Regions from separate parts of the Bacillus sp. ISL-77 genome, predicted to be linked through region 2. Evidence: predicted binding sites of a transcription regulator. Region 2 holds the regulator's gene; each other region holds the start of a gene.

Region 1 (8,227 bases), on a different contig from region 2:
ACAACATCTTTAAACACTTCATTTTGATACACTTTTTGCTCTGGTTCAGGTGTAACAGGCTCTTCAGGTTTGGATGGATTTTCTCCCTTTGGTTCAGTTACAGGTGGTTTTTCTTTCACCACATCTTGTTGTTGGTTGCAAGCGGCTAAACTGATTGCAGCTATTATCATCGCGAACAAATAAGCAATTTTTTTCATCATTTTATCCCACCTATTTTTCTTTTAACTTATTATATTTTATTTCTTTTCCTATAATCCATGTTTTGAAAAATCGAAACCAAAAGTTTTAGAATTCGTCTATATCATCGATGTGGGAAAATAAGGAAATCAATAAGTCTGTATTTTAGTAATGTTTGTCCTAACAGGCTGCCAGACATTAGGCCAACCTACTGTAATGAATTGGGTTGATTTTATTAAGTGGGATGAATATCAAATTAAAATCGTAATTTTTATAACCTGACTGGAGAATATAGGTGTAACGTTTTGGATAAGCTCCATGCTAATTCTTACTGGTGTTTTATTCGTTATCATTGAGAAAAAATAGTATTTAAAAAAACTAGATATCAGAGGTATAAAGTATTTTTAAAAATAGTATAAATATATTATTACAGGAATAAATCTATCCAACCTAGTTCGACATATTTACTGTTTCTTCGGAACATTGGAATCGCGTCATCATTAGAATTTGTCAATTCAACCACATTAAAAATACTAATATGTAAAAAGAGGAAGAAAATTTAGGAGGATTTTTTTTCATTAAGCATTGCGTTTAAATTTTATAAATTTTGTAAATGATGAGACTAAAGTTTACGAAAAATCTTAAAACCACAATAGATTGAAGCCTATTGTGGTTTTAAGTCTACTCTCAGGAAAAATGTTTTTAATATAAGAATAATTGATAAAAATGTATTGGAGGTTTTTATGCATGTCTTTAAGTCAAGTTCTACAAAAACGCATTATTTTTCACCAATATAAAAATTGGTATGTGCTGGATGATGAATTTTATTGGGACATCAAAACATTATACAATACTATTTTTAAATACTTAGACTCAAATTTTAATATTCCAGTTATTTTTTGTTCTATTCGTCAAGCGAATAAAATCATTTGTGACTTAGGGGATGAAGAAGATGAATATTTACGATTCGCTTCAGGTATTTATTGGAGAGAATTAAAGATTATCTTTATTTTTCGCTTCAGTGAATATATCCCATTAATTGAGACTCTTTTTCATGAATTTCGTCATGTTATGCAAGACTTCAATCCTGATTTTAGACATCATTTTGAATGGGATAAAAAATTACCTTATCTAGAACGAACGACTGAAATTGATGCCTTCCAATTTGCTAAAGAAAAAACAAATGAATATCTAGCATCTGAATCATATAAAAAAGTTGACTTATAATCAGTTCAAAAAAAGGAATCATTCCACTCAGGGGAGATTAATCCTTTTCTGGTTATATTTTTTTGTTTCGAGTTGGCAAAACTCAAAAACTTTGTTTTACTTTGGAACAACTAAACTAATTTCAATCAAAAGAACCCATTGTTTGTAATAATTCATTTGATTGTGGAGTGACGTAAATGGTTCGACTTGGAAAAGCAACTTCCACTCCCTCTTCCTCTAATATCCCCATGATTTCTAAATTGATTTCATGTTTAATTTTAACGTGTTCTGCCCAAACAGTAGAATTCGTGAAAAAATATATAAGAATATCGAGACTACTCTCATTATAATGATCGAATGCGACCATAATCGTATCCGGATGGATCTCTTCATGAGTTCTCAACAACTGTTCAATCCGTTTAACGACTCTTTGAATTTGGTCTTTAGTGGTTTGATAGTTAAGTCCTAGGTGGAAAGAGATTCGTCTTTTCCCCATACGACTCCAATTGGTAATGGCTTCGTTTGCAAGTGTCGCATTGGGAACTGTAACTAGAGCTTGACTAAAAGTGCGAATTTTAGTACTTCTGAAATTAATATCTTCTACTATACCTTCGACGCTAGGTGTTAAAATCCAATCTCCAATGGAAAAAGGTTTTTCTGTTACAATCACGATTCCACCAATTAGATTTCCAACCGCTTCTTTTGCAGCTAAAGCAAATGCCAGACCCCCTAACCCAAGGCCCGCCACCAATCCATTTACATCATAATCAAATTCCTGGCCAATAATGCTTATACTGATTGCAATAATGATGACACGGATCGTTCTTGATATAAACGGTAAAAGAATTAAATCAATCTTATTATTGATCTTTTGATTAACACTTATTAAGATCCCCGTAGTAGGAGATGACAAATTAAACAATCCCCATGTAATTAAAACAATCACCATGGAACGTAAAAATTTTAAAAATAACGCATTATGTTGTTCTATAAATGGGAAATAATCCATTGCTAAATACAAACCTACAATAATAAAGAACCATCCTAAAGGACGTTCAAACCCTAAACAAATTTTTGTGAAAAAATCAGTCGGTGTTTTTCTAGACAATTTTAAAATCAACTGAAACACATACTTTGTAAATAAGTTTCTAAAAAGAATAAATAAAACCAAAATACCTATAGAAATTCCTAAATTTTTTAACATGTCATAGTCTATCCCCGCCATTGAAAAAGCCATGACAAATGAACCAAAAGACATTCTAATATACCCTCTCTCTTTTTACGATAATTTTTTAGCACCACAATTGATAGAAAACTTGATGTTACGTGGAAAAACAAGACCACGAACACCGCTTTTGAAATTATTACATCCTCATATAATAACTTTTCAAACTAGATATTTGAATACAACAAAAGTCTTAGATTATAGAAATAATTCTGCTTCAGAAAATGGTGAGAGGTGAAAAAGGAAGGGTCTAATCATCTGTAAGAAATTATACAAACTACAAAACGGGGACATATGTTACTATTCTAAACGGGGTTCATACAACTTGTTAGGGCTGATTCAAGGGTCTTATTTTTTTGCCGGAATCATTTAGGTCCAAGATTCACAGTTGATAAGAGCGAGGACACTATCACCGTCTGCTTACTTTTCATATCAACATAATAAAAGCAGATTCATATTTTCCATGGTACCAATCGGGAAAATGTTATAAATCATCTTGTTAAGAACAGATAAAACATACTAAAAACAGAATTGGGGACACTAAAGTTAGGAGATGATAGATGTGAAAATAAAGATATTAATCTTATCTTTACTTGTTGTATTTTCTTTTGTTGCGCCGCAATTCATAAAAGCTGAATCAACTAATTATAGAGGAGAATTTTTTCGTCATTTTGCTAGGGCATTGCATGACAAAGACGAATCAAAGCTAAATTCTTTGATCGATCCTTCTGTTAAAATCCCTGAAATCAGAGAAAATACCCCAATCAACGGTCTTGAAACCCTACCTTCCCCGCGTAAAAACACGTATGTCATAATTGGGAGTTTTAGAGATGATTCTTTTGATGATTGTATAGGGGGATGTCAAAGAATTGCCTTCATATGGGAAGTATCTATGAAAAGTGACAGGATCTCTAAAATTAAAGTCATATCAGATGAAGCCAATCCGCTAATGAACGAACTCATCCTGACGAAAGAATACAAAGAAAAATTTAATAAACAAATATATGGACCTGGTTATTTTCCCTTTAAGATTACGGATGTGAGCGGGAAGATTTCTGGCGAGAAAATTACTTTATATTATAAGAATGTGAAAACGCCCTGTGTAGTGAAAATACAAGCAGAGCCAACCGCAGGCGAAATCATTTTGCCGAAAGGGAACATGTATAAACCAATAACGCTTCACAAAGGCTACAAAGGTTTTATCGGGGAATTACCCGAGGGATATGAATTAATCTTGTTAATCGATAATATCCAGTACAACGTAAAGTTGATCGGTGACAGTACCAATTATAAACCATCTAAAAGTGATTTAGTAAAGGTCGTAAATTCGATGTTTCCACCAAAATGACGACAGCGCTATTTCTTGGAGGGATCCTGCACGATGAAAAGGGTTCTACTGATAACATTTTTTATGTTGTTACTTTATCCAATACCTTCGTTTGCGGAGAATGATAAAGATGTCAAAGCAGCTTTTATCAGGGACGGGAATCTTTGGACGTTTATCAACAACAAGGAAAAACAAATCACAACCACTGGGAGAGTCTTCGGTCAACCAAAATGGTCAAAAGACGGACAATGGCTGTTGTATCGAAACGAAGCGCTAGCAGAACATAAGGATAATGAATTTCAGCATGAGATTTGGGCTTACAAAATTCAAACAGGAGAAAAAAAGAAAATATTTTATGATGGAAATGACCCATCATGGTCACCAAAGAAAAATATAATTGCCTTTAATCAAGAAGGTATATTAAATATATCTGATTTCACACGGTTCTATAATATCGCAACCGGCGTTCATGGTTATACATGGCTGCCAGATGGGAACGGGTTTTTGCTTTCAGCAGCAGGCACTCTTCGACCGGACGGCTGGACAAGTGCCATTCTTTTCTTGAAAAAAGTCGGGGATAACTATAAAGATGTTGTCCTATTTGACGGGGTTGATCATTTTTTTACCCTTCCAAGAGAAATTGGAACAAATAAGAATAACAAAATCATTGCGGTATATGTATACGATTTTAACTATTCACCAAGTAGAAAGTGGATTTCATTTATCGTTTCACCCACAGCTTCCTGTTCAATGGATAGTAATATGCTATGTGTCATATCAAGTGACGGCAAGAATTTTAAGGTATTAGATGAACTTATTCTTCAGGTTGGACAACCAAAATGGGCTCCCTCAAACGATACCATTGCCTATATTGCCGGCGGCGGAAGAATTGTTTTTGGGTTTAAGAATAAGGATTTAAAAATAGAGGTATGCCTGCATCAACAAAATTCACACCAGAAAACTACATTGATCTTAATTTCGATTGGATTACTGACAACGCAATTGTTTCGTCAAGAAGCAAGGAAGCAGAATGGTCCAATGATTTTGGCAAACATCCGATACCTTCCCTTTATTTCATTGATACTAAGGCAAATAAACAACAAAAAATCACAGAACCGCCTAAAGGATATGGTGATTACGAGCCTTTATACGTTAAGTCGATTGATAAGATTGTTTGGATTAGAAAAACCACCATTACAAATAACATCAGAAACCTTTGGAGGGCAAATACTAATGGGACAGAAGCAAAACTATGGATAAAAAACGTGGATGCGATTAAGTTTTATGAAGGTGGTTTATGAATCCCGCCTTCAAAAATGTAATTGTTTATTTTATTCTTTATTAATATGTAAAATAAAACAGCGTCAATTTAGGCGCTTTTATACATAAATTTGCTTTTCCATACTTCCTAAGAATAGGATTGATTGTTGCGTAGACCAACCATTTAATAGTGCTCTTCAGATAAAGCACCCGTTACTTTAAGTTTAATTCTTCACAAATTTTATGTTAGGTGTAAAAAAGACTGTTCATTTTGAACAATCTATCCGTTACTCCCTTTAGTTTTTTAACAATTTAACTAACTTAACCATTAGGAATCCAAAAACAACAAGACCAGCTAATATTGATATAGGTACTAATGTATTTAATATCCTATACTTCCCTCCTATGGTTTTATAATTCCAATTATACAATAAAATACCAATTACTGTGAACACTTTTTAAACAAACCTGCCCCGTTAGCGTAACAAGAAAAAAGGTGCTCAGCTTGTCTTTTGGCTTCACTTGATTATAATGATGTGTCACATTTTTATTCGTATTTCGTACTAAGCTGATTCAATGTTTTAAAGTTTGCGGATTAATTCATTATTGTTCATCTTTTTCATTGGAATTCCACGCTACTGCTCCAAATAAAGCTCCAATGATTAATATAATCCATTTTATTGCTTTTTTCATCTTCTGCACCCCTTTGTTTCATCCTTTTTCTCAAATCTGATAATATCGAGGTAGTTTTTCTTGTTCAACAACTATTCTGTTCCGTTAGCATATTAACAAAAAGGCTGCCCTTTTATCGCAGCCAGTTCTGAGAAAGACATCCCCTTTTAATATCTGCTTTATTTTATACGAATTTTTCCAGAAAAAGGTTTCATTATAGTTTGATAATTTGAGCCACATTTAATCAACGACTGACACTCCTATAACATCCTCGAAATTAATCCGCCGAAACTCGCCTCCCAGTAGTTCAATCCGAAGTTGGTACGATATGGGATCTACGTTATGAATGCGACCGGTTATATCTGATGTAAAGCCGTTAGACCATATCGTTATCTTTATCGACAGGTTGTACTCCATCGCATAGCAGATACGTTGGTCAAACTCTTCCTTCTCGTATTCATCAATCATTGGCTTTATAATTCGCTCCTGGTCGGTCCATAGCTCTCGCTGTGCCTTAATTAACTCCGGCATTCCAAACGCAAACTGCCATTTCTTTTTACCGCGGTCTCGTATTGCCATATAACTCACCTCGTAATCATTATATGCGAACAAACGATCTGTAAATACACAAAAATAAATAGGACCAATTTAGGTCCTAAATTTAACTCATTCAAGTAAAGCACCCGTTAGTGTGAATCTCTTCACAAATTTACCTTCAAAATAAAAAAGAGCTACTCTTGTAGCCTTACGAGTTCCGTTTTGACATGCAAAATAAGAAATAAAGTTAAAATAACAATCGAATGAGCACCCTATTAACACCCTTTTTAGCATTGTGTTTAACATTACAATAGCAAGAAAAAGACCGACGCAGCGATCACATCATTAACTTGAGCCCACGTTAGTACAGCAAAATTTTTAACGGATTTTAATGGGTCTAGTTTCGTATTGCCTAAAATCCCCCACTGCAGTTTTTATTTTCAGGATAGTGGAACAAGAAAAAAAGGCTGCAAAAGCAACCCTTTATTACACTAAAGCACCCGTTAAATCAACAAGAACTATTTACACTTTATTAAAGTTAGCTATACTTTCTCCTATTGGTGTAACTATCCCATCCATACTTATAGAATTTTTCTTTTTACGATATTCTTCTAACTCTTGTTCGCTTTTATTGGTAGCCCACTGTTGAAGCGTATCTCGATCACCACTGTATGAATAATATGGTACACTAAATCCACATGACGTTTTTACTGTTTCAATCTTTGCATAAATAATTTGCCTTGCACCAGGAAGGATGTCAAAATGATTAGCCATTTCATCCCATTCAGAGGTACCTGGTAATACCACTTTACCTCTTCCATAAAGGCGTAATATCATCGGGGGACCTTCAAAAGCTAAGAACATAAACGTTATTCTACCGTTATCCTTTAAATGTGCACTTGTTTCATTTCCACTACCAGTTAAATCTAAATAAGCGACCTCAGTTGGTGAAAATATCCGCAGTACATCATGACCTTTTGGGGAAATGTTAACCTGCCCGTCTGCTGATAAAGGTGCTGAACCAACAAAAAAAATTCGTTGTTTTCTTATAAATTCTTCGTGAATTGGAAGTATTGATGAATAAACTGTTCCCATAAAATATTCCTCCTTGTCTAAACGATTGTTCAAAAAAAGCCTACATCTCATAAGAGACGATAGGCTTTACCTTCGTGGTACCACTCTTGTTGATTTGCTGTTACAACAAATCCACTTTATAACTGATTACGGATGTCAACCGTTAAGACCTACATATCAGTCTTAACACTCGTGGGCGAGTTGGGGAATTTATTATTGACTGTCTTTCACCAATCGACAGTTCTCTAAACAATAAACATTCCTTAATACTCCCAGTCTCTGTGTCTTAACATTTTAAATTTTCCTAATTTTATACTATGTTATTAAATTAGTCAACCTATATTTTACCATTTCTTCTTAAACTCCCTCAGTTTGATATGAGTATCTCTTGAATGCTCACTTATTCGCAGGATTTCATAACCCTTGTAATTGGATTTTCGGGTCATTGAAATGAGATCAGATCATTTTGGCTTCGTGAAGGCATAGTTAAATAAAGGAGTCAGCTACCACTCCATATTTTACCATATAATGCAAATCTCCACGCCGCCCCTGGAGGCTTTCCCTCCCATGTCTCAACGGGTCAATTGCCCTCTCATTCCTTCGTCATGCCTATCCAAGGGGTGGAGGCCAGTTATGCTAACCTGATGGGTCACAGTGCCCTTTTGTTCAAGAAACCTGGTACTCCGTACATATTTGAAATCCTACGAATAAGACAACATTCAAAATTAAAGTTGACTATCTTAATTGAA
Region 2 (8,227 bases):
CGATTAGACAATATCTGCAATTAGATAAATTTTCTTTCCTTTATCGGCTTTAACCAACCGTAACGCTGATGTTCAAGGTCTAGTGCCATAAAGGAAGACTCACATTTTCTTAGAACCTCAAAAAAAGCCGTCTCTGCTTCATAGCTGCCTTGTGCATCAATAGTAATTAAGTCTTGAAAAACCTCTAATTTAGCCGTACTTAGTTTTCCGCTTAATTCAATCGAATATGCACCATGCTCTGCTTTAAAACCCTTAATTTTTCCAAGTTGTTTTTGAATAAGTTGATGGATCTTTAGTACCTCAACCTTTTTGGTTATATAGGAAATTTGTTTTTGTGTAATAAATTTAAGTTCGCCGTTCGATTTATGATGTTCATGAAAAAGTTGGAAAAATAATCGTTCTCTTCCGAAGTAATGGGTCGCAAATTCATCTTCTATTAAATATAGCTGATATTTTCTCACCACTGTTCTCTCCTTCGTTGATTACCCTTTTTACTATTATAAAAAAAGACAAACGAAACTTTTGTCTTACGACGGCAAAAACTTCCACTATTTTTGTCGATTAGCAGGATTCTAAACTATTCTTCTATAAATTCGGTAGATTTGTTGAATTTTCCTGCAAACATTAACTTTGTTCATAATATTGTTGATATTCCTGGCAATTCAGACACAAAAAGGAGAGCGGAATAACTCCGCTCTCCCTAACATTTAACTATTTTACTTTTGCAAAAGTGCTTTTACACGTGCAACTACGTTGTTTACAGTGAACCCGAATTCTTCCATAATCTTTTCTCCAGGTGCTGAAGCTCCGAAATGATCAATAGCAAGAACATCGCCTTCGTCACCAGTGTATTTGTGCCAGCCAAATGATGCTCCCACTTCAATTCCAAGACGCTTTTTCACACTTCTTGGCAGAACAGAGTCTTTGTACTCTTGAGATTGCTGCTCGAATCGATCCCATGAAGGCATACTTACAACCGAAACATGAACACCTTCTCCAGCAAGCGCTTTTTGAGCTTCCACTGCAAGGCTTACTTCTGATCCAGTTGCTAATAACAACGCATCAGGAGTTTCTCTTTCTGAAGGAGACACCACATATGCCCCTTTAGAAACTCCCTCGTACGCATTGGTATCCGTTCCATTTAATGTAGGTAAATCTTGACGAGTTAATACAAGTGCAGTTGGTTTGTTGGTAGACTCCACTGCAAGTTTCCAAGCAGCTGCCGTTTCATTACCGTCTGCAGGACGAATGATTGATAATCCTGACATGGCACGTAATGCTGCAAGCTGTTCAACTGGCTCATGTGTTGGTCCATCTTCCCCTACAGCAATACTGTCATGGGTAAAGACATAAGTGACAGGTAATCCCATTAAAGCTGCTAGACGAATGGCAGGACGCAAGTAATCAGAGAAGACAAAGAATGTTCCGCCAAATACTTTTACGCCGCCATGAAGAGCAATACCATTCATTGCCGCACCCATCGCAAATTCACGCACACCAAACCAGATATTACGGCCTTCATAGGAACCAGGCATAAAGTCTTTCGTACCTTTAATCATCGTTTTATTCGAACCAGCAAGGTCTGCTGATCCACCGATAAAAATAGGTAGATTCTTAGCAATACCATTTAATACTTCACCTGAAGAGGCACGGCTTGCCAGGCTTTTTCCTTCTGGATATACAGGGATTTCTTTATCCCAACCTGCAGGAAGTTCATTATTTAATGCTTGTTCAAGCTGAGTAGCTAGTTCAGGGTACTCTTTTTTATATTGAGCGAAAAGATCATTCCACTCTTTTTCCTTTTTCTCGCCATTTTCAACGATCAGCTTCTGGAAGTTGTCATAGACTTCCTGGGGTACATGGAAATCTTCTTCAAAAGTCCATTTATAAGCCTCTTTTGTAAGTTTTAATTCATTCGCTCCAAGTGGTGAACCATGAACACCTGAAGTTCCCGCACGGTTTGGTGAACCATAGCCAATGACCGTTCTTACTTCAATCATTGTTGGTCTGTCTAAATCATTTTTAGCTTCTTCCAGAGCTTTCGCAATTTCATCCAGATTATTGCCGTCTTCGACACGAACATATTGCCATCCGTATGATAGGAAGCGATCTTTGACACTTTCTGAGAACGACTTATCTAGGTCTCCATCAAGTGAGATATCGTTTGAATCATAAAGGACTACCAATCGCCCTAATTTCAAGTGTCCTGCTAGCGACGCTGCCTCAGCAGATACACCCTCCATCAAATCTCCATCTCCACAGATACTGTATGTAAAATGGTTCACAAGTTCATATTTATCTTTATTATAAACACTTGCAACATGGCGTTCTGCCATTGCCATTCCTACTGCCATTGCAATCCCCTGTCCAAGTGGACCAGTAGTTGCTTCAACACCTTCAGTGTGGCCATACTCTGGGTGTCCAGGCGTTTTAGAGCCCCATTGGCGGAATTGCTTTAAGTCATCCATTGATAAGTTGAAACCAGACAAGTGAAGCATGCTGTATAACAACGCTGAACCATGACCTGCTGACAAGACAAAACGATCTCGGTTAAACCACTGTGGATTCTTTGGATTTTGGTTCAAGAAACGCGTCCATAAAGTATAGGTCATTGGCGCTGCACCCATCGGCATTCCTGGATGTCCTGAGTTTGCTTTTTCGATCGCATCAATGGAAAGCGTTCGAATGGAGGTAACAGATAAATCATCAATAGTATTAAACATGAATTACATCCTTTCCTAATCACAAGGTTACTTTATACATTTCAATTTTATATTGCTACCGTTTTTTATTCAACAAATAGCATAATAATAAGAAACAAAAATCACTATTTTTTTTATTTTTACACAAAAATAGTCAGTATATGTAAAATAGGAATACAAAAAATGTATTCCTGAACTTTTAGTGAAGTGTATTTTTTTTCCTAGCCTTGATTTTTTCCGGTGTAACGTCATTTCCTTCCGGATCAATAAACTTGGTGTTGGTAAGGGTATCAAGCATATTCGAACGAAAAGTAGCCAAATATTCACTTCTTAATTTAGTTTGCTCTTTCGCTTCTGTTTCAGTCAATCCCGTTGCTTTTGCTTTTCGTGCCAGCTCATTAATTCTAGCCATCTTTTCTTTTGAAAGCATTCAAAGACCTTCCTTTCAAACTATTTACATGACACCTGATTTTACTAAAAAAAAAACCTAATGACAAGGCAAAAGGTCTACTCTTCTTGTGATTCAATATATTCCTGGAATCTTCTATGAACCGTGGCTTTAGAAATGTTATAGCCAAAACCTCTAAGTGTAGCAGCTATTTCTGAAAAAATTAATCCATTTTTTCTTAACCGGACAATTTCTCCAATTGGAACTTCAATTTTCTCTCGTCCAGAGGATTCTCCGAGATTTTTTAAGTTTTTTTCTGGTTTATATCCATTCTGGACTGCTCGCTTCATTCCACGTTTGATTTTTGCATTATGTAGTTTACGTTGGTACTCTTCAACCATACTTACGATGTTCAAAACCATGGAATCCGATTCTGAAAGCTGTAATTCTCCACTATGGGAGATACTATAAAGTTTAATATTTTCTTTTAAAATGCAATGCAAGAGCGCAATTTTGGCGTTACCTCTACCGAGTCGTGTTTCATCCTGAATTAAGAGGGCTTGTACATGCTTTTCTCTAATTCGTTCTAATAATTGAAAAATCCCCTCACGATTAAAATCATAGCCACTAGCCTTTTCTTTAATTACCCTATCAATCTCAAAGTGATAGGTGTTAGCTAGTTGCGTTAATTCCTCTTCCTGACGCTTTAACGAAGATTCTTGTGTTTCCTTATTTGTGCTGACACGGCAGTATATAATTGCTTTCATAAAAGTTCCTTTCTATTCACTAACGGCGCTAGCAAATTCATTCGTAGATGAGACTTCTTTACTCACCGGAATGATAATTTCTTCACCTGGAAATATTTGATCATCATCTAATTCATTATGCTTTTTTATCCAAGCAACAAACTCCTTGTTTGATAATGAATGTTGACCCGAAAATTGATCAGAGATTTTCCATAGTGAATCTCCTTCTGTGATTGTAACCTTTAAAAAATTATCTTGCGCGTTGGAATGATGTTGGAATGATAATATGATTGAAAGTGAACAACTTAAAATAATAAGAGTAATAGCATAGGAGTATTTGTTCCATAATTTTTTCATAAATAACACCTCTATAAGAATGTATGTTCGATTTATTATTTTCATTATAAATCGAACATTTGTTTGTTGTCAACCATATTTTCGAACTTATGTTTGTATAAAAAATACGAACATGTTATAATAAAGTCAACATTAACCAGGCGAGGTGGATTTTATCATGGCTAAAATATCAAAGAGGCAGCAAGATATCTTAGACTTCATTAAAAGTGAGGTTAAGAGTAAAGGATATCCCCCTTCAGTAAGGGAAATTGGAGAAGCGGTTGGACTCGCATCCAGTTCTACTGTTCACGGACATCTAGCAAGATTGGAAAGCAAAGGACTTATTAGACGGGATCCCACAAAACCAAGAGCAATTGAAATATTAGAAGCAGATGTTGCTGCACATATACCAAGAAATACAGTTGTCAATGTTCCAGTGGTTGGGAAAGTAACGGCAGGACTCCCAATTACAGCGATTGAAAATGTGGAAGAGTATTTTCCGCTTCCAGAAAGTCTTGCACCTGCAGATGAACAAGTTTTCATGTTAGAAATCATGGGTGAGAGTATGATAGAAGCTGGGATCCTAGACGGGGACTATGTAATTGTGAAACAGCAGCCAACCGCTAATAACGGGGATATTGTTGTAGCAATGACCGAGGAAGATGAAGCCACCTGTAAAAGATTTTTCAAAGAAAAAGATTACATACGCCTGCAGCCGGAAAATTCTACAATGGACCCTATTATATTAAGGAATGTTTCGATTTTAGGTAAAGTTATTGGGGTTTACCGACATATTCATTAAGTTTAAGAGAGTTGGCATATACGTGCCGACTCTTTTTTTGTTGTGCTAATCAACCTAAAGCTGAAGGAATTACAGAATCCGGGGTAGAGTGGGTCTACGCGATCTTTCTAGAAGAATCTCTACGAGTTGGGGCACGTAGTGACGGCCTACGTTACCGTTCCAGAAGAATCTCTACGAGTTGGGGCACGTAGAGGGGGCCTACGTTACCGTTCTAGATGAATTTCTACGAGTTGGGGCACGTAGAGAGGGCCTACGTGACCGTTCTAGATGAATTTCTACGAGTTGGGGCACGTAGAGACGACCTACGTGACCTTTCCAGAACAATTTCACAGAGTTGGGGCACGTAGAGACGACCTACGTGACCGTTCCAGAAGAATCTCTACGAGTTGGGGCACGTAGTGACGGCCTATGTGTCCGTTCTAGATGAATCTCTACGAGTTGGGGCACGTAGTGACGGCCTACGTGACCGTTCTAGATGAATCTCTACGAGTTGGGGCACGTAGATGGAGCCTACGTGACCGTTCCAGAACAATTTCACAGAGTTGGGGCACGTAGTGACGGCCTACGTGACCGTTCCAGAAGAATTCCTACGAGTTGGGTCACGTAGAGACGACCTACGTGACCTTTCCAGTACAATTTCACAGAGTTGAGGCACGTAGAGACGACCTACGTGACCTTTCCGGAAGAATTCCTACGAGTTGGGTCACGTAGAGGGGTCCTACGTGACCGTTCCAGTACAATTTCACAGAGTTGGGGCGCGTAGTGGCTTTCCTACGGGACCGTTCAAAAGGAATAACAATGAGGTCGTGTACTGTTGTCTCTATGACAGATGAGCTTCATTAATACTCAAACTAAAAAGGAGCAGCCATAAGCCACTCCTTTAATCCTATTTCGCTATTCTTGCTTGTATTTCAGATAGTTTCACCTTAAAAAGCACTTTATATACTTTCGTGTCCCCTTCGTTAAAACTGGAATGTGTAACATACGTTCCTTTCAACGTCTTGCGCTGTTCATCAAATAGAAAACATTCCTGACCTTTTGTTCCTGATTCTATCAAACTTAAAATAAGGTCAGGCTTCTTATACGTCTTTTCTCGTAGAATTTCTTGGGTTAGAGCATTACAAATTTGCAGTTTATACAATTTAGAGCACCTCCCAAATGTTTACAACTTAAGCATATATTATTTAGGATTAAGTAAACCGTAAAAATTGTGAATTTTTAAAGAACATCAAGCACCTCTTCCTTTCTATTCTATTCCTATTAATTTTATTTAGAATGATCGAGGATGCTTAATTGGAAAAAGAGCCATCGTAGGTATTGACGTCCGAAGTCGTTGAGAAAGAGCAATTTGGGTCGATAATCTGGGCTATTGACGACCGAACCTATTGAGAAAGACCAATTGGGTCGTCAATCAGGCTTATTGGCTACCGTAATTGTTTTAATGGAACAAACCGGGTAGCCAATGGGATGGCATTATTCACTGAGAGAATCTAAGAAAAGAAGCGCGACATAGAAAAACCCTGACGCTAGGCGCCAGGGCTTTAGATGAGATTAATACATGCTCATATATTGATCGCGTTCCCATTGGTGAACGACTGTGCGGAACATATCCCACTCGATTTCTTTTGCTTCAACAAAGTGTTCCATAATGTGCTCGCCAAGACCTGACACAATTACTTCGTCAGATTTTAGTTGATCTAATGCTTGAGCTAATGTTGCAGGAAGATCGACGATACCTTCTTCGATTCTCTCTTCTTTGCTCATTACATAGATGTTTCTGTCAACTGGTGCCGGCGGAGTTAACTTGTTTTTAATTCCGTCTAAGCCAGCCTTAAGAAGTACAGCCATTGCAAGGTATGGATTAGCAGACGGGTCTACACTTCTTACTTCCACACGTGTACTTAATCCACGAGAAGCAGGAATACGAATTAATGGTGAACGGTTTCTAGCTGACCAAGCCACATAGCATGGTGCTTCATAGCCAGGAACAAGACGCTTATAAGAGTTTACAGTTGGGTTTGTTACCGCTGTAAAGGCTGGTGCATGCTTTAGAATTCCAGCGATAAATTGACGAGCATGATCACTCATTTCTAGATCACCCGATGGTTCGTAGAATGAATTAACTCCATCCTTAAACAATGAAAGATTCATGTGCATTCCAGATCCATTGACACCATACAATGGTTTTGGCATGAATGTTGCGTGCAAACCATGTTTACGTGCAATTGTTTTTACAACTAGCTTGAACGTTTGAATTTGGTCACAAGCTGTTAGTGCATCTGCATATTTAAAATCGATTTCATGCTGACCTGGTGCTACTTCATGGTGGGAAGCTTCGATTTCAAAGCCCATTTCTTCTAATTCAAGCACGATATCGCGGCGGCAGTTTTCGCCAAGGTCGATAGGGGCTAAATCAAAATATCCGCCTTTATCGTTTAGGTCTAATGATGGTTCTCCTTGTTCATCTAATTTAAATAAGAAGAATTCCGGTTCAGGCCCTAAGTTAAAGCTAGTGAATCCAAGGTCTTCCATTTCTTTTAATACTCTTCTTAAGTTATTACGAGGATCACCTTCAAATGGTTTTCCTTCAGGAGTATAAATATCACAAATTAAGCGGGCAACTTTCCCTTTTTCTGCAGTCCACGGGAAAACAACCCAAGTGTTAAGATCAGGATATAGTAACATATCAGATTCTTCAATCCGTACAAAACCTTCAATTGAAGAACCGTCAAACATCATTTTGTTATCAAGTGCTTTTTCTAATTGGCTAATTGGAATCTCCACGTTTTTGATAGTTCCAAGGATGTCTGTGAATTGCAAACGAATAAATTTCACGTTTTCTTCGACCGCTAATCTTTTAATATCTTCTCTTGAATACTTTGCCATTTTCTTACCTCCTATTTTTTAAAAAGAGACTTCCACATTAATGAAAGAATCTTGACATATCTCCTTGACGTAAAGAGGATCGATTGTTTCGACCTAAATGCATCATTTCGTTGCGTAGCAGCTTTCTAAGCTGTTCATCTGTTAATTCGCGCTTAGTCTTTTCTGTTTGTTGTTCAAGAATGTTTGATTGTTGCTCTTTTACTAGGAACAATTGTTTAATGCCAGCCATATTGACACCTTGATCAATTAAATCCTTAATTTCTAGAAGCCTATCAATATCATTTAAACAATATAGACGCCTATTCCCCTCGGTTCTTGCCGGAGAAATCAATTGGTGTTCTTCGTAGTAACGAATTTGCCTGGCTGT
Region 3 (8,227 bases), on a different contig from region 2:
CAATCGAGAGGTGATCAGTCGTCAATGCAATTGAAACGTTTTTACAATGTTTCATCAATTCGATCATTACTTGATATTCCTGCGGTGAAAAACTATAAAAACCATCAATATATATTTCTGCATCTATTAAATACGAAGAGAAGGATACTTTTTCGGATAGGAGTTGAAAGTAATCCTCCGAATCGATATATTTACCAAATACTTCGTCCTCAAACTTTTTATAGATCATTTCTAAATCTTGAAGTTTATCATTTAAGGCATTGGTATCTTCACCCGATAAGGATGAGCCTTGAATTAGCTCCTCTGGCCTAATACAGTAACGTTTAAATTCTGTTATCATTTGCTCAAGCTTCTGGATAAAACCATTCTTATCTGCAGCTCGCTGAAAAAGCTTTAGTTGTTCCTTTTGCTCATCGATGATTTTGCGTATTAACATACTCATCCCGACACTACTTAAATGTGTTCGGCTAATCCCGCCTGTTTCTTGCAAGATACGCCACGCCAAGCGGGAAAAACTATAGACTTGGGCACGAATCATTCCGCTAATTGCTGGGTCAGTTGCCAAGCGATATTCAGATAAAAACGTCATCTGTTCTGGAACGATATAAATGATCGGTGTCCCATCTGGGTTTTCCACAAGCCGCCCCTTTATTTCATCAAGGAACATAGCTGTTTTTCCGCTTCCTGACCGCCCGATTACCATTCTTAATGACATGAAAAAACCTCGCTTTCCACAACCACTCATAAACTTTATATCTCTCATTCTATCATAAAACAAGCACAAACGTTTGTATTGCCATAAAACAGATTAGAGGCAGAAATGGTAATTTTATGACAGAAAAAAACACGATTTAATCATCGTGCTCCTCCCTTAATCTATTCATCTAAAAATGGACGTCCATTTCAGTTAATGGCCAATAACGTAAATCAACTTTGCCGACAACTTGACTAGCTGAGATAAAACCGAATTGGCGGCTGTCCCAACTACCTAATCGATTATCACCAAGGACAAACAATTTCCCATCAGGAACTATATTTTCACCGGTTATTTCCTTTAAACTGAAATCTCCAGTAATCCTGATTCCAGGTGATTTTTGTTTATAAACATTTAAAAATGGCTCCTCATACTTGTGCCCATTTATAAACAATAGATCATCACGATATTCAATTTTATCCCCTGGCAGCCCAATAATACGTTTGACAAAGTCCTCTTTTTCATTGGCATGAAAAACGATGACATCAAATCTGTTCAATTCCCCGACTTGATAACCAAGCTTGTTGACTACCAGTTTGTTACCATCCTGTAGCGTCGGCATCATCGATTCGCCTTCTACCACATAATTTGAAAAGAAAAATGTACGAATAAAAGCAAAAATAATGATACCAATCGCAAAAGCCTTTGCCCATTCCATGCCTTCCTTTTTCCATTCAATCTTCATTAAAGCTCCTCCGTTTCTCCTGCTTATAATTTCTATCTATTTCACCATTATGGTCAGTTTCCGTGCCCTTATTCATTCTGCCTTCAATTCTTTTACCAACATACCAAAGAATGAAAATAACAAGCAATACTACAACAGTCCGAAGAGGCTTCGTCAGTAATGACTGAATATCATAGCCAACAAAACTAATCGTGAAAATCATCACCATTTTCCCAATACAAACGGACAGCATGTATTGGGAAAATCGAATTTTGGAAAGACCAGCGACAATGTTAACAACTGCCGAGGGTGTAAATGGAAAACAAAGCAGTAGAAAGAGTGGGCCAAACCCATGACGATCTACCCAGTCCATTAGCTTACGGACTTGAGGGTGCTTAGGTAGAAAGGATAATAACCTTTTTTGCCCATACCTTCTAATAAGCGAAAATACGAGCAGTGCCCCGATACAGGCTCCAAGCCATGAATACAAAAATCCTAACCAAAGTCCAAAGGCACTGGCATTAGCCATTACAAATAAAAACAATGGGAGAAATGGCAAGAATGATTCAATGACAATAAGCAATATGCCTGGTATGGGTCCAAGAGCTCGGTATTCTTGAATAAGACTCATAATATGTTCAAGCGTAAACCATGCTTTTAATGATTCAATATCCATCCGGTTTCTCCTCATTTTTTACTAATTAGCTGTGCCTATGATTACTTTGTAATAAATTGATGGAGTGCCTCTTTATTTTTTTCGACATCGATCTCTAATACGGCTCCCTCCCCTGAGATTCGAGCATCGGAATAGCTATTTTCAACAGGAATCCGTAACGTATCGATATTTCCTCGATCATTCGAAAAGAAATCTTTAGCCATAAATGTTATGTCGGAAGTGCTCATATTTGTATTCACATAAGGCGTGACAACTCCAATTAGCTTCGGGAGTTTTGGAATCGTTTGGAGGCCCATCAATTGGTCCCCAATGGCCTTAACCGCTTTTTGTTGACGTTCTACCCTTCCAAAATCACCAATCGCATCATGACGGTAGCGGACATACCCGAGCATTTCTGCTCCATTTAATTTTTGCAGACCTGGTTCTAAAGTGACATCAATATTTTTTGACATTTTCTTTTCCACATCGATCTCTACACCATTGGGGAATGCTTCATCAATTAGTTGCACAAATCCTTGAAAGTCCACAATGACATAGTATTGGAGGTCAATATCAAAATTTTGCTTAATCGTTTGTCTCATTAATTCTGGACCACCGCGTGCGAATGCGGAGTTAACCTTATGCTGTCCATGTCCCGGAATCTCAAGGTAACTGTCCCTCATAATAGAAGTTAGTTTAAATGTTCCTTTGTCTTCATTATAATGAACAATCATGATTGTATCTGCCCGAGATTTTTCCTTTCCTCTAGCATCACTACCAAGCACGAGGATATTTGTCCCCCCATACTGATCCTTTTTTCCTTCGAAAGCATAGACAACATTTGATGCTTTGTTATTCATTTTTTTTAATGATTGGTTAACGCCCTGCTTGTATTGATAATAAGCATAACCTGCCCCTGCACCTATTAGCAGTAAGAAGACAAGTAAAACGGATGGCCATCTTCTCTTTTTCTTGGTTTGATATTTATCAGATCTCATTGTTAATCACCTATTCATCCAGGTTTTTTATTCTCCTAAATTTATAACTGTTTTTTCTTTCTCAGGGTTTCTTCATTTAATTCATTTTCCCCTATCAGATATCCTTCTATTAATAAAAACTTTCTCATATATCAACTAAACATTTCAATAAATAAAACTCGCCCAATGACGGGTTTTTGTAAATGGAAAGTCCTATTGCTTTTGACGGTTCTTTTTTGTAAAATAAAGAAGAACGTTTGTTCGTTTAATTTAGAAAGGTGTGACTGAAAAAATGACTAGAATCCCCGAAGATGATCGAGACATAATGGAAAAGGCTATGTATTTACCAATGGTTCTAATTATCTTAAACAGGGATTTAACTGTAGTTGCAAATAGCCCGTTTAAATTAAAACAACCATATTTGGATTTGATTGAGGAAACGATGAAGGAGATCCAAAGGGAACTTGCTGAGGTAAAACTATATATGAAAAAGAATAAACTTCAGGTGATTGAAACAAAACGGGACGATGCTTTTACGTTGTACAGGTTTATTTATAAAGGCTATGAAGAAAATCATAATTACTTTAATCCAAGAATCCGCAACAAAGTCCAAGAATTAATGGAGGCCTATTTATTAAAAAAACATCTGTCCCGTTAATAGTTAAGAAAATTCAACCCTTTATTTCGGGTCTTTTGAATGGGAATCAGCATCATATTCACGGGATCTTTCCAAGGCATTTAACGACTGGGGCCCGTTAGGCTGATAAAATAACTTTCTCCCATTACTTTCTATTCTTTGCAAAAGTTTTGTTTTTAGTAATGAGGTTCTTAACATTTGCCCCTCAATTGTACCAATTGGAACTGGAAAAATGTGAGATTGCTTATTGCGGAAAATAATCATCGTTTTCTTAGAGGAAACGCGACGATAACACTCCACATGCTCAAGTGAAATCCATATACACTCAGGAGTTAGCGGTGATACGGTAGGAAAAAAATAGATGTGGTTAGTTGGTTCAATAACAATTGGGATTTTTCGAGAATAGCCAATTAGTTGTCTTGTTCCCTTTTTCCTGCTTTCGTAATCAACACCAAAATAAACGCAGCCTTTTTTGATGATATCCAATGGCTTAAAGGGTGACAAGAATTCATCTTCCAATTCTACTGCACGTGAATAAATTTTCCCTCCATATGTCACCGGTTCTACAAACATCGTCCACGTATTTATCTCATATTCTTCGATTTGAGGATGCTTCAACCCATTCAACTCCTTTTCATATTATCCACCATATCTTACCACTACCGGTTTTTAATTCCCTCACTTTTCTGAATTGTTCCTAATTTATTCACAAAATTCATGTCAAAGAAATATTTATCAGAAAATTATAAAAACTAATGATATTCTTCAAAAAAAACCATATAATTTTAAAAAGCAACAGAGGTGATTTTCATGAATGAAAAATCATACACGGAATTAATGAAACTAGGAGCCATGAAACGAAATCGTCTGAAGGAGAACTTCGTCCAAGATTTGTACATCGAAATGCTGTTGTCCGAAATTCAACTAAAAGTAGAAAAAGAAAAATTATTACAGAAAATTGATGTGGCCATTGATTGTCAAGACAAAAAGTCATTCCTCCTTCTATCCGGACAGCTCAATGAAATCAACAAACGATTTGGAACGTAGAATTTTGTTAAAGCCGTCATAGATTGACGGCTTTTTTATTGTATATTTCTCTAACACGTAAATAGGAAATGTAAGTGGACGAAGGCTCGTCAAATAACATATTTTTGTAAAAAAAAAGACTGTAGACATATCAAAATGTCTCAGCCTTCCCATGGATTGTATTTATTTGTTCCTATGTTTAACTTCATAATCTTCAAGCATTGAAATTCTATCAAGCATTGAAGGATGGGTATAGCGGAAAATTTTCACCAATAGCGGTGGATTTACTTGACTTAATCCAGAGCGGGTTAATTCCTGAAAAGAAGTAATCGCTGCTTCTGGATTTTTGGTCATCTCAATCGCATATTTGTCAGCGCGTGTTTCCTGATAACGAGAAGTAAAATTCGTCAGTGGACTTGCAGCAAATAGGAGCATCGAAAGAATCATAAAAAATAATGGAAGTGATCGGATATCTCTAACGTCTGAGATATTTAATTCCTTGCCCCAGCGTCTTGTTGCCCAATTCATAATCCGATACGTCAAATACAATCCGAGCAGCGAAATTAGCAAATATCCTGCAATTCCAAAGTAAATATGTTTCTCGACATAATGGCACATTTCATGAGCCATGATAAATAAAATTTGATCATCTGTTAATTTATTTAAGGTAGTATCCCACAGGACAATCCGAGCATTAGACCCAATTCCTGTAACATAGGCATTTAAAGCATTCGTTTCCTCTGACTTATTCACTTCAAAAACATGTTGTGCTGGAATATCAGCCTTATCGGCCAAAGCCAGTATCTTCGTTTCCAATTCCTTATTTGTTAATGGATAAAAGTCATTGTATAACGGGTCAATAACAACTGGCTGGAGAAACATCATAAATAATGTAAATGGAATCGATAAAAGCCATCCATATAGCCACCACCGCTTTTGACTTTTCTTCATGAGCCAGTATAATACGGGGACAATGATCAACCATGTCCCATAATTAAGCCAAAAGTCAATCAACTCATCCTTCATCCAGGAAGCGAAGGTTTGAGTTGAAATATTATATGTTTTTGATAAAGAAAAACTAATATAGCTTAGAGGAAAAGTCGCCAAATAAGCGAATACCGATAACCAAATAAGATAAATGGCTGTTTGAAGCAGCTTATACTTTGATGAGTTTTCCGCCCAGCGCTTGAATGCCTTGGAAAAACCGAATAATAAAATTAAGAAATATAAAAGCCATTCAAAAGGTGTAGATAGGAAAAATAATAAATTCCTTATTTTTGAATACTCCTCGCTCAGCATAAGTTCCCTGCCATTTAAAAAGGTCGTCGGGTCCGCCTTTGATCCTTCGTATTCAAATGGCAGGTTTGTATCGGTAAAATGGAATAAATACCAATAAAAAAATAATCCATATAGAATGTAGCCCATAACCGCATAGACTCCCATTTTTCTAGCCATAATTTGTCCCTCCTTTGTGTACAGACTCTCTATACTTAGTTTAGTTAAAAAAGGACAAATTAGAACTGTAAAAGTGACCTGCCCAACTATTTAAGAATTAGTTACTGATAGTTTGGGTTACTTGTGCCTTTAGTGCCCTCCTTAATATTTTCCCAGTTGTATTTTTTGGAAGTTCTTTGATAAATTCAATCGAAGATGGAAGTTTATATTTAGCCAAGTGTTCCCTGCAATAATCTAGTAATTGTTCTGCCGTTAGCCCTGGATTCTTACTTACAACATAGGCTTTAACAGCCTCACCAAGATTTGGGTCTGGAACGCCAAGGACAGCCACCTCTACAACATCCGAATGGTTATAAATAACCTCCTCCACTTCTCGCGGGTAGACATTATAGCCTCCAACAAGGATTAGGTCCTTTTTTCGGTCGACAATATAAAAATAACCATCTTCATCCATTCTGGCTAGGTCACCGGTATGAAGCCACCCATTCCGAATGGCCGCCGCCGTCTCATCTGCCATTTTATAATACCCCTTCATTACATTGGGACCACGAACAATAAGTTCACCCACCTCACCAACAGGTACTTCCTCACCAAGCTCATTCAGAATTTTATTTTCGACACGCAGGATAGATGTTCCGATTGAACCGGGCTTGCGCGGGCGGTCTAGCGGATTAAAGCAAGTAACAGGTGAAGCCTCCGATAAACCATAACCTTCAGATACTACAACATTAAACTTTTGTTCGAAATTCTTTAAGAGGACAACAGGCAATGAAGCTCCTCCTGAAATACATAAGCGTAAGGATTTTAGGTCTTCAGGATTACCATCAGGAAATTGGAAGAGGAAATTATACATGGTCGGGACACCAGCAAAAACAGTCGCCTGATTATTCTTGATAAGCTCAAAAATTTCCTTTGGACTAAATTTGGGTGCAATTAATAGTGTCGCCCCACTTAATAATGGTGCATTTAAAGCGACCGTCAAGCAGAAAACATGGAACATCGGCAGAACCGTTACTATTCTATCATCGGGATTCATTTTCAAATATTCGCTGACATCTTTAGCGTTACTATACAAATTCTTATGGGTTAACATAGCACCTTTTGGTTTGCCAGTTGTACCCGAGGTATAAAGAATAATGGCTGTATCATCGTCTTCGAGATTTGGTCCCTTAAAGTTTAATTCTCCAGAAGCCACGATCGCTGTAAACGATTTCATTTTTGAAGATCCTGAGAGGTTTTCAATTTTCGATTCTATTCTGCTATTTGGGGTCGTTTCACAAAAAATATAATGCTTAATTTTCGGTAGGAAAGTATGCACTTTTTCGACTAACGGGATCGCTTGGTCAAGCGCAATCACTACTTTGACATCGCCATTATTTAATATGTAGCTAATCTCATCTGCAGTATAAATGGGATTCACGGGAATAACAGTTACCCCTAACCGTAATGCCCCATATAAGCTGATCACAAAGTGAGGGGAGTTACCCAACAATAATGCGATATGATCCCCCTTTTTCACCCCTAATTTTTCGAGACCCGATGCAAATTTCGTAATTGCCCCATCCAATTCAGCATAAGTACATGTTTGGTCCATAAAATAATAGGCCGGTTTAGTGGAAAAGTTCTTCGCAGATTCTTCAAACTGTGATAAAAGATTCATATTTCTCCCCCTAAGTTGAATGAATGCTCATTCATAAAATTGTTACAATTTTCTAAATATATTATATTAAAAGAAAGTAATCTATTCAAGTATAATACTAAATATTCACACAAAACGGAAAACACAGCGCAATAAACGCTGTGCCCTGGTCTTAGTATAGTAAGTTTAAAAACTCATCTTTCGTAACATTTCCAAAGTAATGGGTTGTATCAATATCTGCAAGCGCCTTGTCAATTTCATTTTTTCCATAGCGGGTGCCTGTTAACTTCTCCTCAATTTCACTTACCTCACCAACACCAAAAAAGTCACCGTAGATTTTACAATTTTCAATGACACCTTTATTAACTTCAAGGCGGACATCAATGGAGCCTACTGGGAAGCGGTGAGAGTGCTGTAGAT
Region 4 (8,227 bases), on a different contig from region 2:
GGTTATTCAAGAAGAAATAAAGAATGCTGGTAGTGAAACATTAAAACCTGGAACAGAAGTTACCATAGAAGCTGACCACATGGAAGGTATGAAGGGTGCAACTGGGACAATTGATTCAGCCGAACAAACAACTGTATATATGATTGATTACACTCCGGCTGCTGGGGGAGAAAAAGTGAAAAATCATAAATGGGTAACAGAAAGTGAACTTTCAACCAAATAAAGGTTAGAATTAGACAAGAAAGGCAACAGAATGAGCTCATTCTGTTGCCTTTTGTGTACAAACTGTGAATAAGTTTAATGTACCGTCTAAAATCGAATTACATGAAAAAAGGCTCTGACCATGGGGGAAGTTGTCAGAGCTTTTTTTCATTTTTTGATTTGGATGCCCTTTTTGGAAAGTACTTAATAGATAAAATTATTAGTTATTATATTCAATTGGTTATCATTGCTAGGCATTCATCAACTCCTTTAATGCTAATACTCCTATGTTATTAAATATTAAAAGCTATTCATCATATTTTCATTACTCATTTCCTTTTTGTTTGTCCCGTCCATCATCCCTCTATCTTCATGACATGCTTTGTACATGTCTTTTAATTCGTCCTTTGATGAATATGGATGCATTTTTTGCATAAACGGCAACATTTTTTCAAAACCTTTTCCATTACTAGAACTGCTATTTCCTGCTGCGAATACTGCTGTGCCAGCCCCAAGAATTAATGCTGTACTTAGAATACCTACAACATACTTTTTCATTATTCAACAACTCCTTTCTTTTCTTACCTTAATCATAAATCAAAAATTTGCAGAAATAAGGGAGATTTGGTGTTGATATTATGAAAAAGTTAATTGAAGAAAATAGTTTTAAATTGGATATTTTTTCATTATTGGTTAAAATAACTTGATGATGTTAGAGAGAATTTTCACCCAGGAGGAATCAAATGAAAAAAAGCAGCAATCCACTGGACAAGCGTTTCAAGATCGCTCACAGAGAAGCCCTAATTGGAATTATTCTTGTTTTGATTAATTTTATCTGGTGGTACGGTTTTGCCTATGGGCTTGGTTCGGCCAAAGTAGAACAATATTCGTACATATATGGTTTGCCAGCATGGTTTTTTTACAGCTGTATTCTTGGCTTTATTGTTATGGTTATACTCGTTATATTTTCCGTAAGAGTTTTATTCAAGGATGTTCCTTTTGAAGTGGAAGAGGGGGAAAACCAGTGAACTGGGCCGTCATTACACCTTTACTTATTTTCTTATTGATTATCTTCGCTGTTGGGATGTGGTCAAACAAATTTGTTATTAAATCTAGTTCTTTCTTGGAGGAGTACTTTTTAGGGGAACGTCAAATGGGCGGATTCATCCTGGCGATGACGATGGTTGCGACGTATGGAAGTGCCAGCAGCTTTATCGGAGGGCCCGGGGTCGCTTATACGCAAGGATTAGGCTGGGTCCTGCTTGCCATGGCCCAATTAGCAACCGGTTATTTTACGTTAATGGTATTGGGGAAGAAATTTGCGATTATATCCCGTCAGTACAAGGCAATCACCTTAATTGACTTTCTAAAAGAGCGCTATAAAAGTAAAGCGGTCGTGTTATTCTCAGCCGCAAGTATTATCATCTTTCTGTTTTCATCGATGACCGCCCAATGGATTGGCGGAGCACGTTTGGTAGAAAGTTTAACAGGCCTGCCATATACGACTGCTTTATTAATTTTTGCCTTTTCCGTCCTTGTCTTTGTTATTGTCGGCGGCTTTCGTGCGGTTGCGATCACAGACACAATCCAAGGTGTAGTCATGTTCGGGGGAACGTTAATCCTTCTCATTGCAACGATTAAAGCAGGTGGAGGAATTCCCAAGATCATCTCAGATTTAGCAGCGGAAAATCCAAATTTAATCAGTCCCTATGGTGCGGAACGTAGTTTAACTCCATCTTTTGTTTCCTCTTTTTGGATTTTAGTAGGGATTGGTGTCGTCGGCTTGCCGCAAATTGCTGTCCGAGCGATGTCTTATAAAAATTCAAAGGCCATGCATAGTGCGATTATTATTGGAACCATTGTCGTCGGTTTTATCATGCTGGGTATGCATCTCATTGGCGTGTTCGCAAGACCTGTTCTGCCAGGTGTGAAAATCGGCGATACTGTTATGCCTTTGTTATCGATGAAAGTACTGCCGCCCTATGCTGCGGGCATCGTTCTCGCTGCACCGATGGCAGCCATCATGTCGACGGTGGACGCTCTATTAATTTTGGTTAGCTCTGCTCTTGTAAAAGATGTCTATTTAAATTACATTAAGCCGGATGCAGGGAACGACCTTGTGAAAAAGGTTAGTTTCAGCGTGACGGCGATTATTGGAATAGTGGTCATTCTGTTCTCGTTAAGTCCACCCGATTTAATCGTTTGGCTGAATCTATTTTCTTTTGGAGGACTCGAGTCGGTCTTTATTTGGCCGGTCATTTTAGGATTGTATTGGAGTAAGGGCAATAAATACGGGGCTATCACTTCGATGGTTTTAGGGATGGGTTCCTATATCCTATTAGATCAATTTTATCCAAATGCATTTGGGTTTCACACGGTGGTCCTCCCTATTCTTCTTTCTCTCCTGGGATTCGTGGTAACTAGTTTATTTACACAGCAAAACGAAGGTATGATCAACGTTAGAATGGAAAAATAAGCTAAGGCGCTTCGAAAGGCAGTTCATGTATCATTTTTGTTGCAATTATGTGCAATAATTTCTAGAATGAATTAACAGAAATTAATGTATGAATGAGGTGTACTCATTGGAAACCGTTATTCGATATTTGTCAGCACTTATTCTTCCAGGGCTGCTGGTCTTGCTTTTTACAAGGGTTACTTACAACCGGGTCATCGGGCTAATTTTAACCGTTGCCCTGATTGCTACTTCAGTATATAAAGGGTATACCAACACATTTGTGCTCATCGTAGTGGATGCCTTCTCGTTAACAGCAGGGTTTTGGATGGCTGAAAAAATGAAGCAGAGGGCCATTAATAAGAGTTAATACATTCGAAGTTTTAGTGGGTCTGTCAGGAAAATGGCAGGCTTTTTGTGTTGAAATTTAAAAAAAACGAATATTCGTTCGCATATTATTGGTTTGTTTTTAGGTGAATGTGGTAAAATGTTAATATGAATTTTAGTGGATACACTTGAAAGCAACCATCCCGGTCCATTAACAAGGTACATATGCTGAAAAGTGATTGATATTTCGGGAGGGGAAATATTTGTGAAGGACCAATTTGAATTAGTTTCAAAGTACTCGCCACAAGGGGATCAGCCCGAGGCAATCAGACAATTAGTCGAGGGTATTCGAAACAATAAACGCCAGCAGACGCTGCTTGGCGCTACAGGTACGGGTAAAACATTTACGATTTCCAACGTGATTAAAGAAGTAAATAAACCTACCCTTGTCATCGCCCACAACAAAACACTAGCTGGACAGCTCTACAGTGAGTTTAAAGAATTTTTCCCAAACAACGCAGTCGAGTATTTTGTCAGCTATTATGATTACTTTCAGCCAGAGGCTTACGTCCCACAGACCGATACCTTCATTGAAAAAGATGCTAGTATCAACGATGAAATTGATAAATTGCGGCACTCAGCGACATCTTCCCTATTCGAACGGAAAGATGTAATTGTGATTGCCTCTGTTTCCTGTATTTATGGATTAGGTTCTCCTGAAGAATATAGTGAAATGGTGTTATCGCTCAGAACGGGTATGGAAGTGGAGCGCAATCAACTATTGCGCCGATTAGTCGATATTCAATACGACCGAAACGATATCGATTTCAAGCGCGGAACTTTCCGTGTCCGTGGCGATGTTGTTGAGATTTTCCCTGTTTCTCGTGATGAGCACTGCATGCGTGTCGAGTTTTTTGGTGATGAAATTGATCGAATTCGTGAGGTCGATGCATTAACAGGAGAAATCATTGGGGAACGAGAACATGTAGCAATTTTTCCAGCATCCCACTTCGTTACAAGGGAAGAAAAGCTGAAAATAGCGATTGAAAATATTGAAAAAGAACTGGAAGTTCGTCTGGAAGAACTGCGAGATGATAATAAATTGCTCGAAGCTCAGCGACTTGAACAGCGGACGCGCTATGACCTGGAAATGATGCGTGAAATGGGTTTTTGCTCAGGGATTGAAAATTACTCGCGCCATTTAACCTTAAGGGATGCGGGCTCGACACCGTATACACTGCTTGATTATTTTCCAAAGGACTTTTTGATGGTGATTGATGAGTCGCATGTTACCTTACCGCAAGTGAGAGGGATGTTTAATGGGGATAAAGCGCGGAAACAGGTACTTGTTGATCATGGCTTCCGTCTGCCCTCAGCGCTTGATAACCGGCCGTTAATGTTTGATGAGTTCGAAAAGCATATCCAGAATATTATTTTTGTTTCAGCCACACCTGGACCATACGAGCTTGAGCATACGCCGGAAATGGTTTCGCAGATTATCCGCCCGACAGGACTTTTGGACCCAACACTTGAGGTCCGTCCAATTGAGGGGCAAATCGATGACTTGATTGGTGAAATTCACGAACGGGTTAGGAAAAATGAACGTGTCCTGGTTACCACTTTGACGAAAAAAATGTCCGAGGACCTAACCGATTATCTAAAGGAAATCGGTATTAAAGTTCAATATTTGCATTCCGAGGTTAAGACACTCGAACGGATTGAAATTATCCGAGAACTGCGTCTAGGCAAATATGACGTTCTCATCGGAATTAACTTGCTCCGAGAAGGACTGGATATACCAGAGGTTTCGCTCATTACGATTCTAGATGCCGACAAGGAAGGCTTCCTTCGTTCCGAACGGTCGTTAATCCAAACGATTGGCCGTGCCGCCCGGAATGCCCATGGACATGTCATCATGTATGCAGACAAAATCACGAACTCGATGGAATTAGCGATAAGTGAAACGAAACGCCGTCGTGCCATTCAGGAAGAATATAATCGCAAGCATGGAATCACGCCAATGACGATTCAGAAGGATATTCGCGATGTCATCCGTGCCACCCATGCAGCAGAAGATCAGGAAGATTACAAACCAGCGGCATCGTTCAGTAAAATGTCGAAGAAAGAAAAAGAAAAACTAATTGCCACGATGGAAAAAGAAATGAAGGTCGAAGCCAAGGCGCTAAATTTTGAACGCGCAGCTGAGCTTCGTGATTTAATATTGGAACTTAAGGCGGAAGGATGACGTTACTATGGCAATGGAAAAACTGATTGTGAAAGGCGCCAGAGCCCACAATTTGAAAAATATAGATGTCACCATTCCGAGAGATAAGCTTGTTGTACTGACGGGACTTTCCGGCTCAGGAAAGTCCTCGCTTGCCTTTGATACGATTTATGCAGAAGGGCAGAGGCGCTATGTCGAATCCCTGTCTGCCTATGCGCGGCAATTCCTTGGCCAGTTGGATAAACCGGATGTGGATGCGATTGAGGGCCTCTCCCCGGCCATTTCCATCGATCAAAAAACAACAAGCCGGAACCCTCGTTCAACGGTCGGTACGGTGACAGAAATCTATGATTATTTACGGTTATTATTTGCGAGGGTCGGACACCCAACCTGTCCGATTCATGGAATTGAAATTTCCTCGCAAACGATTGAGCAGATGGTCGACCGTATTTTAGAATACCCGGAACGGACCAAAATGCAAATCCTAGCACCTGTTATTTCAGGCCGTAAAGGATCACATGTGAAGGTGTTCGAGGATATCAAGAAACAAGGATTTGTCCGTGTCCGTGTGGATGGGGAAATGATTGACCTTGGTGATGACATCGAGCTTGAAAAAAACAAAAAGCATTCGATTGAGGTTATTATCGACCGGATCGTTGTCAAGGAAGGGGTGTCGGCAAGGATTGCCGATTCACTCGAGACCGCACTGAAACTGGGCGAAGGTAAGGTTATTGTTGACGTAATCGGACAAGAAGAACTGTTATTTAGTGAAAATCATGCCTGTCCGTACTGTGGTTTTTCAATTGGAGAACTAGAACCGCGGATGTTTTCCTTCAACAGTCCGTTTGGCGCCTGCCCAGAATGTGATGGGCTTGGCTCTAAGCTTGAAGTCGATCTCGATCTGGTCATTCCTAATCGTGATTTGACACTAAAAGAGCATGCGATTGCCCCGTGGGAGCCAACAAGTTCTCAATATTATCCGCAATTGCTTGAGGCCGTATGCAATCATTTCGGAGTGGATATGAATACCCCTGTTAAGGAAATCCCTGAACATTTGTTGGAAAAAGTCCTCTATGGGGGAGGGCGTGAAAAGATTTATTTCCGCTATGAAAATGATTTTGGCCAGATTCGTGAGGGTAATATTGAATTTGAAGGTGTCATTAGAAATGTTGAGCGCCGGTACAAAGAGACAAGCTCTGATTACATCCGGGAGCAAATGGAAAAATACATGGGTGAGCAGGCATGTCCAACCTGTAAAGGCTACCGTTTAAAAAAGGAAACCTTGGCTGTCCTAATTAATGGCCGGCATATTGCCCATGTTACCGACCTTTCGATTGAAGAAGCGAATCAATTTTTTACACAATTAGACCTTTCAGAAAAAGAAATGCAAATTGCCAAATTGATTTTCCGTGAAATTAGTGAACGGCTAGGTTTCTTAATTAATGTCGGTCTCGATTATTTAACACTGAGCCGGACAGCTGGTACGCTCTCAGGCGGGGAAGCCCAGCGTATTCGCTTGGCCACACAAATCGGTTCGCGTTTAACGGGTGTCCTATATATCTTGGATGAACCGTCAATCGGACTGCATCAGCGGGATAATGACCGCTTAATCGGGGCATTGCAAAACATGCGCGATATCGGCAACACCTTGATTGTCGTCGAGCATGATGAGGACACCATGCTTGCTGCGGATTATTTGATTGATATCGGCCCAGGTGCCGGGGTGCATGGCGGTGAAATCGTCTCGGCTGGTACACCTGCTGAGGTGATGGCTGACCCGAATTCACTGACAGGTCAATATCTATCAGGGAAGAAGTTTATTCCGCTGCCACTCGAGCGCCGCAAACCGGATGGACGTTTTATTGAAATCAAGGGTGCTTCTGAAAATAACTTAAAAAATGTCAATGTGAAGCTGCCTCTTGGTATGTTTATTGCAGTAACAGGTGTATCGGGGTCAGGGAAAAGTACGCTTATCAACGAGATCCTTCATAAATCACTTTCACAAAAGCTGCACCGTGCAAAAACAAAACCTGGTGAACATAAAAGCATTAAAGGAATTGAGTATTTAGAAAAAGTCATCGATATCGATCAGTCGCCAATCGGCCGAACACCGCGCTCGAATCCTGCCACTTATACCGGGGTTTTCGATGACGTCCGTGATGTGTTTTCGAACACAAACGAAGCGAAGGTCCGTGGTTATAAAAAAGGCCGCTTCAGCTTTAATGTGAAGGGTGGACGCTGCGAGGCGTGCCGCGGTGATGGGATTATCAAAATTGAAATGCACTTTTTACCCGATGTGTATGTACCTTGCGAAGTCTGCCATGGCAAGCGTTATAATCGCGAAACCTTAGAAGTAAAGTACAAAGGAAAAAACATTTCAGATATCCTCGATATGACCGTGGAAGCTGGTGTTGAATTTTTTGAAAACATTCCAAAAATCAGCCGCAAGCTGCAAACCATTTATGATGTTGGCCTCGGATATATTAAATTAGGGCAGCCGGCGACAACTTTATCTGGAGGAGAAGCGCAGCGCGTCAAGCTCGCTTCTGAACTGCACCGTCGCTCGCAAGGGAAATCCTTTTACATTTTAGATGAGCCGACAACAGGTCTTCATGTCGATGACATTTCACGTTTACTCGTTGTGCTGCAGCGCTTGGTTGATAATGGCGATACAGTGTTAGTGATTGAGCACAATCTCGATGTCATTAAGGCAGCCGATTACCTTGTCGATCTTGGACCTGAGGGCGGCGACAAGGGCGGAACGATTGTGGCAACCGGAACACCTGAAAAGATAGCCGAAGTTCCTGAATCATATACGGGCAAGTACTTAAAACCAATTCTTGAACGAGACCGGTTACGAATGAAACAGGAAATTGAAGATAAGAGTACCATAAAAGCATAGGTAGTAAAGAAGAGCCGAAATTCGGAGGGGATGCCTTCTGAATTCGGTTCTTTTTTATGAGCTGAACTCCGGGGAAATGTGGGTTTGGCGGAATTACGGCTGGAATCAGCGGAATAAGTTT

What was found. The regulator LexA, encoded in region 2, represses DNA repair genes until DNA is damaged. The targets are predictions, from matches to a motif close to CGAACATATGTTCG.
Region 1: J7E77_RS01535 (YolD-like family protein) is a predicted target of LexA. The motif match lies at 6,473-6,486, and genes of this name have one in related genera.
Region 3: J7E77_RS06865 (YhjD family protein) is a predicted target of LexA. The motif match lies at 3,301-3,314, and genes of this name have one in related genera.
Region 4: uvrB (excinuclease ABC subunit UvrB) is a predicted target of LexA. The motif match lies at 3,091-3,104, and genes of this name have one in related genera.

The regions. Positions count from the first base shown of each region.
Region 1 is NZ_JAGGQY010000005.1:725-8,951, reverse strand. Features, by position in the region: gene J7E77_RS01560 (Gmad2 immunoglobulin-like domain-containing protein) at 1-200, opposite strand, end outside; gene J7E77_RS01555 (DUF3920 family protein) at 925-1,404, shown strand; gene J7E77_RS01550 (mechanosensitive ion channel family protein) at 1,526-2,641, opposite strand; gene J7E77_RS01545 (hypothetical protein) at 3,171-3,956, shown strand; gene J7E77_RS01540 (TolB family protein) at 3,990-5,195, shown strand; gene J7E77_RS01535 (YolD-like family protein) at 6,108-6,446, opposite strand; gene J7E77_RS01530 (pyridoxamine 5'-phosphate oxidase family protein) at 6,927-7,499, opposite strand; T-box leader at 7,549-7,767, opposite strand.
Region 2 is NZ_JAGGQY010000041.1:11,761-19,987, forward strand. Features, by position in the region: gene sirA (sporulation inhibitor of replication protein SirA) at 21-461, opposite strand; gene tkt (transketolase) at 717-2,723, opposite strand; gene J7E77_RS17390 (DUF896 domain-containing protein) at 2,902-3,132, opposite strand; gene J7E77_RS17395 (YneB family resolvase-like protein) at 3,210-3,857, opposite strand; gene yneA (cell division suppressor protein YneA) at 3,870-4,193, opposite strand; gene lexA (transcriptional repressor LexA) at 4,351-4,974, shown strand; gene J7E77_RS17410 (hypothetical protein) at 5,861-6,115, opposite strand; gene glnA (type I glutamate--ammonia ligase) at 6,526-7,860, opposite strand; gene J7E77_RS17420 (MerR family transcriptional regulator) at 7,898-8,227, opposite strand, start outside.
Region 3 is NZ_JAGGQY010000018.1:87,259-95,485, forward strand. Features, by position in the region: gene addB (helicase-exonuclease AddAB subunit AddB) at 1-715, opposite strand, end outside; gene lepB (signal peptidase I) at 885-1,439, opposite strand; gene J7E77_RS06855 (TVP38/TMEM64 family protein) at 1,429-2,094, opposite strand; gene J7E77_RS06860 (LCP family protein) at 2,136-3,071, opposite strand; gene J7E77_RS06865 (YhjD family protein) at 3,343-3,708, shown strand; gene J7E77_RS06870 (competence protein ComK) at 3,730-4,305, opposite strand; gene J7E77_RS06875 (IDEAL domain-containing protein) at 4,498-4,734, shown strand; gene J7E77_RS06880 (M48 family metallopeptidase) at 4,897-6,168, opposite strand; gene J7E77_RS06885 (fatty acid--CoA ligase family protein) at 6,266-7,828, opposite strand; gene lplA (lipoate--protein ligase) at 7,980-8,227, opposite strand, start outside.
Region 4 is NZ_JAGGQY010000037.1:111,732-119,958, forward strand. Features, by position in the region: gene J7E77_RS15455 (YdhK family protein) at 1-223, shown strand, start outside; gene J7E77_RS15460 (hypothetical protein) at 502-759, opposite strand; gene J7E77_RS15465 (YhdT family protein) at 945-1,229, shown strand; gene panF (sodium/pantothenate symporter) at 1,226-2,677, shown strand; gene J7E77_RS15475 (DUF2198 family protein) at 2,784-3,023, shown strand; gene uvrB (excinuclease ABC subunit UvrB) at 3,246-5,225, shown strand; gene uvrA (excinuclease ABC subunit UvrA) at 5,233-8,106, shown strand.